2 regions of the Pseudomonas sp. F-14 TE3482 genome follow, and region 2 is predicted to be linked to the other one. Evidence: predicted binding sites of a transcription regulator. Region 2 holds the regulator's gene; the other holds the start of a gene.
The links. Region 2 encodes sigma-54, which starts transcription at its own class of promoters, with help from an activator protein. Its sites were predicted from a motif close to ANTGGCATNNANNTTGCTNT; they were not measured.
Positions count from the first base shown of each region.

Region 1: a site for sigma-54 is predicted at 3,583-3,602, ahead of AB7M26_RS19760 (CmpA/NrtA family ABC transporter substrate-binding protein). Genes of this name have one in related genera too.

Region 1 covers NZ_JBRJII010000001.1:4,394,387-4,400,254, forward strand. The annotation lists gene AB7M26_RS19745 (proline iminopeptidase-family hydrolase) at 1-315, shown strand, start outside; gene AB7M26_RS19750 (ABC transporter ATP-binding protein) at 436-1,227, opposite strand; gene ntrB (nitrate ABC transporter permease) at 1,293-2,144, opposite strand; gene AB7M26_RS19760 (CmpA/NrtA family ABC transporter substrate-binding protein) at 2,160-3,446, opposite strand; gene AB7M26_RS19765 (hypothetical protein) at 3,805-4,452, opposite strand; gene AB7M26_RS19770 (methyl-accepting chemotaxis protein) at 4,449-5,639, opposite strand.
Region 2 covers NZ_JBRJII010000001.1:217,523-223,390, forward strand. The annotation lists gene AB7M26_RS01005 (KpsF/GutQ family sugar-phosphate isomerase) at 40-1,014, shown strand; gene AB7M26_RS01010 (KdsC family phosphatase) at 1,014-1,538, shown strand; gene lptC (LPS export ABC transporter periplasmic protein LptC) at 1,546-2,118, shown strand; gene lptA (lipopolysaccharide transport periplasmic protein LptA) at 2,105-2,653, shown strand; gene lptB (LPS export ABC transporter ATP-binding protein) at 2,653-3,378, shown strand; gene AB7M26_RS01030 (RNA polymerase factor sigma-54) at 3,564-5,057, shown strand; gene hpf (ribosome hibernation-promoting factor, HPF/YfiA family) at 5,137-5,445, shown strand; gene ptsN (PTS IIA-like nitrogen regulatory protein PtsN) at 5,458-5,868, shown strand, end outside.

The sequences.
Region 1 (5,868 bases), 4.2 Mb from region 2:
TACCATGCGATGAGCGGGCCGACGGAGTTTCATGTGATAGGTAGCCTGAAAGACTGGACCATCGTCGACCGTTTGCCGCAGGTCAACGTGCCGACGCTGGTGATCTCCGGTCGCTACGATGAAGCAACACCGACGGTGGTCAGACCCTTTCTGCAGCAGATCCCGAATGTGCGTTGGGCGTTGTTCGAGAACTCCAGCCATATGCCCCATGTCGAGGAGCGGGTCGGCTGCATGGGGACGGTGGTGAGGTTCCTGGATGAGTGCTTGAACGGGGCGATGGCTGGCGATCGCAAGCTTGAAGAGCTCCCACTCTGACCCGTGTCTTTCCTGTTCCGTGGCATGAAGAATCCACCGTCGCTGACGAGCACACCTCGACCGTTGGATTCCGCTGCCAGGGTCATATCGGTCACGGCCACCCCCAAACTTGTTTCGTTTTCACGCCGCCGGCATTTGCTGGCGGTGGTAGAGGAACTCGAGGACCGTCGTGCGATAGCGGTGGTACTCGGGGTCGTTGGCCAGTACCAGGCGATTGCGCGGTTTTGCCAGGCCAACGCTAAGGATCTCACCGACGGTGGCCGCCGGCCCGTTGGTCATCATCACGATGCGGTCGGAGAGCAATACGGCCTCATCGACATCATGGGTGACCATCACCACGGTGCTCTGAGTAGCGGCAACGATACGCAGCAGCTCGTCCTGAAGGTGCGCGCGGGTGAGGGCGTCGAGCGCGCCGAAGGGTTCGTCCATCAGCAGTATTTTCGGCTCCATGGCCAGCGCGCGAGCGATGCCGACACGCTGCTTCATGCCCCCGGAAATCTCGCTGGGATGCTTGTGCATGGCATGCTCAAGACCGACCATTGCCAGCGCCGCCTCGGTACGCGCCTTCAGCGCGGCCTTGTTTTCGCGTTTGCCGAATACCTTCTCCACGGCCAGGTGCACGTTACCGAAGCAAGTCAGCCAGGGCAGCAGGCTGTGGTTTTGAAACACCACTGCGCGCTCAGGGCCGGGACCGTCGATCTCGCGACCGTTGCATATCAAGCCGCCGCCATTGGCTTCAAGCAGACCGGCGATCAGGTTCAGCACCGTCGACTTGCCGCATCCGGAATGACCGATCAACGAGACGAACTCGCCACGTGCGATGCTCAGGTTGACGTTGCTGAGGGCCTGGAAGCGGCCTTTTTTAGTGTCGAAGTGCTTGCTGACCTGGGTCAGCTCGACGAATTTAGTCATCTCGGTTCTCCTGCATCGGGTAAGCGTCAGGTGCGGGCAACCCAAACACCCGCACGGGCGTAGGTTCAGTTGGTGTAGTCGAAGCGTTTGGCGATCCACAACAGGCCCTGCTCGAGCAGCAGGCCGACCAGACCGACGATGATGATGGCGATGAGAATGTGCTCGACATTGAGGTTGTTCCATTCGTCCCACACCCAGAAGCCCAGACCGACACCGCCGGTGAGCATTTCTGCGGCGACGATCACCAGCCACGCCACGCCGATGGACAGGCGAATGCCGGTCATCAGATGCGGCAGCACCGAAGGAAACAGGATGTGGGTGAACACCTTCCACTCGCTGAGCTTGAGCACCCGCGCGACGTTCAAATAGTCCTGCGGCACGCTGGCGACCCCTGCTGCGGTGTTGAGAATGATCGGCCAGATCGAGCTGATGAAAATCACCCAGATCGATGCCGGGCCGGCGGCCTTGAACACCAGCAGGCCGATCGGCAACCACGCCAGCGGCGAGACCGGACGTAGCAGGCTGATGATCGGCGCGAACATACCGCCTAGGAAGGCGAAGCGGCCGATGGCGAAGCCCAGCGGAATACCGAGCAGGGCGGCGAGGCCGAAGCCGATGCCGACCCGGCCAAGGGAGGCCAACACGTTCCAGCCAATGCCCATGTCGTTTGGACCGTTGTCGTAGAAGGGGGCGCTGAACAGCTCCAGGGCTGAATACCAAGTAGCGAGCGGGCCGGGCAGGCCCTCACTGCGTGCGGCTATAAACGCCCAGACGGCGAGAAACAGGGCGATACCCAATGCTGGGGCAATGCCATCCCTGGCGCGTTGACGCAACCCGCTCAGGAGGGGAGAGCGACGCTCTGGCTGGGTACTCGCCGTAGTGGTGGGCGGCGCTGGCAACTTGAGGGGGGCGTTCATGGCGGGTTACTCCGGTCAGGCTTTGATGGTGAAGGAGTTGGCATAGGCGGCCGGATTGGAGCCGTCCCAGACCTTGCCGTCGATCAGGGTGCTACTGCGCAGCGGACTGCCCGGTACAGTCAGGCCAAGCTGGCTGGCGGCTTCGCCGTAGAGTTTTGTCTGGTTGATAGACTTGGCCACACCGGCGTAGTCCACATCCTCCTTGAGCAGGCCCCAGCGACGGAACTGAGTGAGGAACCACATACCGTCCGACAGGTAGGGGTAGTTGACGCTGCCATCCTTGCAGAAGGACATCGCATGCTCGTCCGTCCATTGGTTGCCTGCCCCGTCGTCGTAGTGGCCGAGGAAGCGTTGTTCGATCACTTCGACGGGCGCATTCACGTAGGCCTTGCCGGCAATCAGTTGGGCGGTGCTTTTTTTGTTCTCTACGCTGGCCTCGATGAACCGGCTGGCGTCGAGCACCGCCATGGTCAACGCCCGGGCGGTGTTGGGGTATTGCTCGACGAAGGCACGGGTGGTGCCAAGGATTTTCTCCGGGTGATCGGGCCAGAGTTTCTGGGTGGTAACGGCGGTGAAGCCGATGTTGTCGGCAATCGCCCGGGCTCCCCAAGGCTCGCCGACACAGAAGCCGTCCATGTTGCCCACGCGCATGTTGGCGACCATCTGTGGCGGTGGCACCACGATGGTCTTCACATCGGTCAGCGGGTTAATGCCGAGGCTGGCGAGCCAGTAATTGAGCCACATGGCATGGGTGCCGGTGGGGAACGTCTGGGCGAAGGTCAGTGGCGTACCACCTTGCTTGACCTTGGCGGCCAGTTGCTCGCCATTGGTCACGCCCGCTTGCTGCAGCTGTTTGGAGAGGGTGATCGCCTGGCCGTTCTGGTTCAGTCCCATGAGCATGGCCATATCTCTCTGCGGCCCGCCGATGCCCAGTTGCACGCCATAGATCAGGCCGTAGAGCACATGGGCAGCATCCAGTTCGCCGTTGAGCAGTTTGTCGCGCACACCGGCCCAGGACGCCTCTTTGCTCGGCGTGATAGTAAGGCCGTATTTTTCGCCGAAACCCTGGGTTGCCGCCACCACGACTGATGCGCAGTCGGTGAGGGGAATGAAACCGACCTTCAGTGCAGCTTTCTCCGGCGCGTCGCTGCCGGCAGCCCAGACTGCGCTACGCAGAAAGCCCGGCGCGACAACATTGAGGGCGGCGATCCCGGCGACAGTACCTGCCGTCACCAGGGATTGCTTCAGAAAGGTGCGCCGACCGGGGTGTACCGGATGTTGCGAGTCACGCTCATCAGTCATAACCACATCCTTTTTTTAGGGGCAAAAAAAAAACGGCGTGCGCCAGGCACCCTCGATAGAGGGACCTGACGGACGCCGTTGTCCGGAAAGTGCAGCACGCCGCCATTGGCGTGCCGCATGAGTCTGTTAGTCAGTAGTAGCAAAGGGCTTGCCAAGTTTATGTCCGAGTTTTTTTATGCGAAAAAAATCAATTGGTACAAAGGCTTGAAGTGGTTTTGTGATGTTTTCTAAAAAGATATCGAAGGGGGCGTAGAGCCGGGGGAGAGCGAAGCACTGATCACTTTTTGGGCAGCGTGGGTGCGAGGTGAACTAAAACAGCTCTCCTGCGCACCGCTGCGAAGTCGAATGGAGGTAAGCCTTAGCCCAGATCCCGGCGGATGGCGTCGAGGCGCTCGTCGAGCAATGGGGTGAGCAGGGCGTAGCACTGCGCCGGGGAGATGGACACTGTCGTTGTACCGATCAGGCAGCGTTGCAGTCGTTCGAGCGCGTTGTGCAGCGAGTGGGGGGCATGCCTGAGCAAGCGCTCGTGCAGGTACTGCAATTGAACAAGCATTTGCAGTGGGCAATTCTGATGGGCGGCGGCGCGCACCGACAGGCCGCGCAGCCGCCCCAGGTCTTCCAGCTCCCAACAGCGCTCGGCGATACTCGGGGGCTGCAGATTAAGCGCGCAGCGCCGCAGTTCGAGGTTCTGGATGGCGCCGAGCAAGTCTTGCAGCAACCGGCAATGGCCCTCGAAATCCGCAGGTTCGCGGCGTAATGCGTTCCAGGCCTGGCACTGTGCGCTATACGGCCATTCTTTCCAGCGTTGGTCGAGCGAATGACCCAGTGCCTGGCAACGTTGCTGTGCCTCGCGGGTGGTCTGTCCGCCGAGACCGCGATGCTGCTGCAGGCCTTGCAACAGGTCGAGACCCAGCAAAAGCATCTGTCTGAGTCCCGCGTCGTTTTGTGGCAGACGGGTTCGTCGGGATTGCCCACCATCGAGTGCGGCGGCGAATTGTAGGTTCATGGGCGGTTTCCGACGGTGAGCTGGTTGAGATAATGGGTCAGGTCGTGCAGCGCATGGGTCCGCGTACTCTGCTCTTGCACCGTGGCATTGACCTGTTGCAACTGTTCGCTGAGGTCATGATTGGCTTGCTGATGCTCGCTGAGCGCCTGCTGCATGGCGCCGAGGTGTTGCAGATTGATCTGGCTATGTTGAGCCAGGTCGTCGAGGTTGGCGGCGAGTTGCTCGCTCTGTTGGCTACCGGCAGCCAGCAGGTCGCGGTGTTCCTTGACCTCGCCATCCACTTGGCGCACGGCCATGGCGATCGCCGTCGCGGCTGTGGTGATTTCATGGGTAGCCCGGTCCGTGGCTTGGGCCAGGCTGCGGACCTCATCGGCGACCACTGCGAAACCGCGACCGTGCTCGCCGGCACGGGCCGCTTCGATGGAGGCATTGAGTGCCAACAACTGGGTCTGTTTGGCCAGTGCCTGAATGCTATTGACGGTGCTTTCTACTGCGCTAGTGCGCTGCAGCAATGCTTCCACGGCGTGTGCGGTATTGCCCAGGCTGTGCTGAATGGCGCGCATGCTGTCACCCACTGAGCGCGCCTCCAGACAACCGGTTTCGCTCATGGTATGGGCGTTGGCGAAGGCTGCCAGCGCGCCCTGGGCCAAGGCATCGATGCTGTGTAGGGTCTGATCGATTTGCTCGCTGGCGGCGGCGATCATGGCGATTCGTTGGCTCTGTTCCTCACCTTGGTCGCGGGCCTGTTGAGACATTTGCTCCAGCGCACGACTGGCGAACTGTACTTCGCTGCGCAAGCGTTCGTTGTTGCGCAGTTGCATGCTGGCGGCCACCAGTAGCGTCGCTGGGTCGGCATCCCGGGAGCTGCGCAGCAGTTGTGCAAGTTCAGTGTCCCAGAATATCTGTAGATGGCGTTGATGACGCTCACGAAGATGCCACGCGCACCCCAGATAGAGGACGCCAGGTATCAGGGCCAGTGCGCTTGCTGGCTGTTCGGCCAGTGCGAGACCGCAGGCGCCGAGGGCCAACCCGAGTGGTAACCAGAGGCCGATCCTGGTGCGTTCGAGCAGGGCCATGCCAGGGTCGAACAATGACCGCAGTGCAATGCCACCAGGGCGTGACTTGCCGACACCGCTGTGTGAAGGCGCGATGGCGTGACCCTGGGGGAGCATTCCTTGAGCAGGCATGAGGATTTCCTTTTATGCCGGGGTGAAAGCAAAAACGGCGCACGCCCACCTGTCGCAATGCGCAGGGGAGCGGACGCCGTTGTCCGTGATGTTTGCGAAGCCATCGTCGTTGATGGCTCAAGCCTGATCAGACCTAAGCAAGTTGTTTGCCAGCCGTGCCATCGACAACTTGTCAGCCTGTCGCTCGCGCAGTGGGAGGGGGTCCATTCGATGGCTATAGGGGGGCGAA
Region 2 (5,868 bases):
ATAATCGCCGCCTTTTCATCAGGCTATTCGATTTCCGACATGAACCAATCCAGCGACCTGATTCAATCCGCACAACGTACCATCCGCCTCGAACTGGAAGCCGTACAAGGCTTGCTACCCAATATCAATGCGGATTTCGTACGTGCGTGCGAGATGATTCTGGCCAGCAAAGGCCGCGTGGTCGTGGTCGGCATGGGCAAATCGGGGCACATCGGCAACAAGATTGCCGCCACCCTGGCCAGCACCGGCACCACAGCCTTCTTCGTGCATCCGGCCGAAGCCAGCCATGGCGACATGGGCATGATCACCCGCGATGACATCATTCTGGCGCTGTCGAATTCCGGCTCCACCAACGAGATCGTCACCTTGCTGCCGCTGATCAAACGCCAGGGCATTCAAATGATCAGCCTGACCGGTAACCCCGAGTCGCCGCTGGCCAAGGCAGCGGAAGTCAATCTCAATGTAAGCGTCGAACACGAAGCCTGCCCGCTGAATCTGGCACCTACCTCGTCGACCACCGCGGCACTGGTCATGGGTGATGCTCTCGCCGTTGCCTTGCTTGAAGCTCGCGGCTTTACCGCCGAAGATTTCGCTTTTTCCCACCCGGGCGGCGCTCTAGGCCGCCGCTTGTTGCTGAAAGTGGAAAACGTCATGCATGCCGGCACCGAATTGCCGCAAGTGATGTGCGGTACGCTGCTCAAGGATGCCTTGATGGAAATGACCCGTAAGGGATTGGGCATGACCGTTGTACTGAGCACGGATGGAAAACTCGCCGGGATCTTCACCGACGGCGACCTGCGTCGCACGCTGGACCGCACCATCGATATCCACAGCACGACCATTGATGAAGTGATGACCGCCCACGGCAAGACCGCCCGCGCCGAGATGCTCGCCGCCGAGGCCCTGAAAATCATGGAAGACCACAAGATCAACGCACTGGTAGTGGTCGACAGCGAAGACCGTCCGGTCGGCGCCTTGAACATGCACGATTTGCTGCGTGCGGGAGTAATGTAATGAGCACGGACCTGCTGCAACGCGGCAAACAGATCAAACTGGCGGTGTTCGACGTCGATGGCGTGCTGACCGACGGGCGCCTGTACTTCCTCGAAGACGGTAGCGAATTCAAGACGTTCAACACCCTCGACGGCCAGGGCATCAAGATGTTGATGGCCGCGGGCGTGCAGACCGCTATCATCAGTGGCCGCAAGACCCCGGTGGTTGAACGGCGCGCGAAGAACCTCGGCATTGCGCACCTTTATCAGGGTCGCGAAGACAAACTGGTGGTGCTCGACGAACTTCTTGGCCAGCTCAACCTGAGCTATGAACAAGTGGCCTACCTGGGCGACGACCTGCCGGACCTGCCGGTGATTCGCCGCGTAGGCCTTGGCATGGCGGTGGCCAGCGCTGCCAGTTTCGTGCGCGAACACGCCCACGGCATCACCCAGGCCCGCGGTGGCGAGGGGGCCGCTCGCGAATTCTGCGAATTGATCCTGCGCGCCCAGGGCCGCCTCGATGCGGCCAACGCCGCGTACCTGTGAGCCCATCATGCTGAGCAAGAAAATTCGTAACATCCTGGTGTTCGGTTGCATCGCTGCGATTTTTGCAGCGGTCGGCTACTGGAACATCAGCCCGGAACGCTTCCTCGACAAGCCGGTGGTGAAGGTCGATGAAACCGCGATCGACTATTACGCCATCAACGCCCACAGCGTGCAGTACCTGCCCGACGGCAAACTGCAATACGAGATGACGTCGGACAAGGTCGAACACGTGAAAGCGAGCGAGGTGACGTTGCTGACCAATCCGGACCTGAACATGTTCCGTGGCACCGAATTCCCCTGGCACGTCCAGAGCGAGCGCGGCGAAGTCAACCCGGACGGCACTCAGGTCGAGCTGATTGACTCGGTACGTATCACGCGTTTCGACGAAAAAAACCGTAAAACCCTGATTACCACCACCCGTATGACAGTGTTCCCGCAGCAGCAATATGCGCAGACCGATCAACCCGTTAGAATCGACGGCGCTGGCGGTGTATCGACAGGCAACGGAATGAAAGCGTACTTGAAAGAAAGCAGGATACACCTGCTATCGAACGTAAGAGGACAGTATGAGGCTCGTTAAAACTCTCCCTATTTTGCTCAGTCTGGGCGCAGCACTGGGAAGCGTGAGCGCCTGGGCTCTGCCGAACGATCAAGAGCAGCCTATCCGCATTCAGGCCGACGATGCCCAACTGGACGACAAGAACGGCGTTGCCACCTATAAGGGCGATGTGATCATCACCCAGGGCTCGATGAAGGTCACCGGCAATACCGTAACTATCACCCGCACCCCGACCGGCGACATCGACGTGGTGACTTCGGTGGGCAACCTTGCCTACTTCGAGCAACTGCAAACGGCGGGCGATACCAAGCCGGTCCAGGGCTACGGCGTAACTATCCAGTACCACGCCTCGCAAAACCGCGTCGTGCTGATCGATCGCGCCAAAGTCATCGATAAGGACAACAACGTCACCCAAGGCGAGAAAATCGTCTACGACACGGTCAAAAAGCTTGCGAGCGCCGGTCGCGCCACGGGTAACAAGGTCACCGAGGCACGCCCTCGCATCGACATGGTGATCCAGCCGAAGAAGAAAACCGACGAGCAAAAGGCCCAGTAATGGCAACTCTGAAAGCTCAGCATCTGGCCAAGAGCTACAAGAGCCGTCAGGTCGTGCGCGACGTCAGCCTGTCCATCGACAGCGGTCAGATCGTCGGCCTGCTTGGCCCTAACGGCGCCGGTAAAACCACCTGTTTCTATATGATTGTCGGTCTGGTACAGGCCGATCAAGGCCGCGTACTGATCGACGACCTGGACGTCAGCCACCAGCCGATGCACGGTCGCGCGAAGGCCGGCATCGGCTATCTTCCGCAAGAAGCGTCGATCTTCCGCAAACTGTCGGTGGCCGACAACATCATGGCCATCCTCGAGACCCGCAAGGAACTCGATAAGGCCGGTCGTCGCCAAGAGCTGGAAAGCCTGCTGCAGGAATTTCACATCCATCACATCCGTGACAATCTCGGCATGAGCCTGTCCGGTGGTGAACGCCGCCGTGTGGAAATCGCCCGGGCACTGGCTACCAACCCGAAATTCATCCTCCTCGACGAACCCTTCGCCGGTGTGGACCCGATTTCGGTGGGCGACATCAAGCAGATCATCCATCACCTCAAGGCTAAAGGCATTGGCGTGCTGATCACGGACCACAACGTTCGTGAGACCCTGGATATCTGCGAAACCGCCTACATCGTCAACGACGGCCAACTGATTGCTGAAGGTGACTCCGCCACCATCCTCGCCAATGAACTGGTCAAGGAAGTGTATCTGGGCCACGAGTTCCGCCTGTAAGCACCTGAGGTGCCCGGGTCGCCGAGGGAGCGCTCGCTTCAATAAAAAATCAATAACTTTTTATTGTTACAGCGCTCTAGGCAAACACTTCAGTTTCGGGCATATAATTTGCTTATGTTTGGCGCTTCGGCGCCCTGTAGTGGATGGCGCATGTGCGCCGGCGAATAAGGTGTTAAGCCCCTGCCATGAAACCATCGCTAGTCTTGAGAATGGGCCAGCAGCTGACGATGACACCGCAGCTGCAACAGGCCATCCGCCTGCTCCAATTGTCGACCCTGGACCTGCAACAGGAAATCCAGGAGGCTCTGGAGTCCAATCCGATGCTCGAACGCCAGGAAGAAGGCGACGACTTCGATAACGCCGACCCCTTGGCCGATAGCGCCGAACAGAAACCCAACGCCGACATTCAGGAACCCTCCTACCAGGAAACCGCCCCGACGGTGGACAACCTTGAGGAAGGCGACTGGAACGAGCGCATCCCCAACGAATTGCCCGTCGACACAGCCTGGGAGGATGTCTACCAGACCAGCGCCAGCAGCCTGCCGAGCAACGATGACGACGAGTGGGACTTCACCACCCGCACATCGGTCGGTGAAAGCCTGCAAAGCCATTTGCTCTGGCAACTGAACCTGGCACCGATGTCCGACACCGATCGCCTGATCGCCGTGACCCTGATCGACTGCATCAACAATCAGGGCTACCTGGACGAAACCCTCGAGGAAATCCTCGAAGCGTTCGACCCGGAACTGGACATCGAACTGGACGAAATCGAAGCCGTCCTGCACCGCATCCAGCAATTCGAACCCGCTGGCATCGGCGCCCGCAACCTCGGTGAATGCCTGCTGCTGCAACTGCGCCAGTTGTCCGCCAAGACCCCTTGGCTGGCCGAAGCCAAGCGCCTGGTCACCGATTACATCGACCTGCTCGGCAGCCGCGACTACAGCCAGCTGATGCGCCGCATGAAGCTCAAGGAAGATGAGCTGCGCCAGGTCATCGAATTGGTCCAGAGCCTCAACCCACGCCCCGGTTCACAAATCGAGTCCACCGAAGCCGAATACGTCGTTCCCGACGTGATCGTGCGCAAGGACAACGAGCGCTGGCTGGTGGAGCTGAACCAGGAATCGGTGCCACGCCTGCGGGTCAACGCCCAATATGCCGGTTTCGTGCGCCGTGCCGATACCAGCGCTGACAACACCTTCATGCGTAATCAGCTGCAGGAGGCTCGCTGGTTCATCAAGAGCCTGCAAAGCCGCAATGAAACCCTGATGAAAGTCGCCACCCAGATCGTCGAGCATCAACGCGGCTTTCTCGAATACGGTGACGAAGCCATGAAGCCGTTGGTGCTGCATGACATTGCCGAAGCAGTCGGCATGCATGAATCGACAATTTCACGGGTGACCACGCAAAAATTCATGCATACCCCGCGGGGCATCTATGAACTGAAATACTTTTTTTCCAGCCACGTCAGTACCTCTGAAGGCGGTGAATGCTCGTCCACGGCGATCCGCGCGATCATCAAAAAACTGGTTGCTGCGGAAAATCAGAAAAAGCCGTTGAGTGACAGCAAGATCGCTGGTTTACTGGAGGCACAAGGCATTCAGGTAGCCCGTCGCACCGTCGCCAAGTACCGCGAATCCCTGGGGATCGCGCCTTCCAGCGAACGGAAGCGGTTGATGTAGCCGCCGGGCTGGCCACAGCGTTCCAGTGGCAGGCATTTCTGCCTGCCGCTTTATGCACTGGCAACGAAGGAGAAGCTGTATGCAAGTCAACATCAGTGGACACCAACTGGAAGTGACCGAACCCCTGCGCACCTACATCGGCGAAAAACTCGACCGATTAGAGAGGCATTTCGACAAGATCACCAATGTGCAAGTCACGATGAACGTCGAAAAACTGCTGCAGAAGATCGAAGCCACGCTGCATATTCCCGGCGGAGAAGTGGTCGCCAATGCCGAGCATACGGACATGTATGCCGCCATCGACCTGCTGACCGACAAGCTGGATCGCCAACTTAAAAAGCATAAGGAAAAGACCCAGAGCCTCCTCCAGGGCGCGACCGGTCGTTAACACCCCCAATCCATGATCCGACTAGAAACCATCCTGACCCCCGGCCGTTCCCAAGTGAACGCGCCGGGTGGCAGTAAAAAGAAAGCCCTCGAGCAAATTGCCAACCTCATCCATCGCGAAGTGCCGGATCTGGAAATGCAGGACGTCTTCGAGGCCTTGATTGCCCGTGAGAAACTCGGTTCTACCGGTTTCGGCAACGGCATCGCCATCCCCCACTGCCGGCTCAAAGGCTGCACCTCGCCAATCAGCGCGCTGCTGCACCTGGAAGCCCCTATCGATTTCGATGCCATCGACGGTGCCCCGGTTGACCTGCTGTTTGTGCTGCTGGTCCCGGAAGCCGCCACCGATGCACACCTGGAATTGCTGCGCCAGATTGCCAGCATGCTGGATCGCAAGGAAGTGCGTGAAAAATTGCGCAGCGCC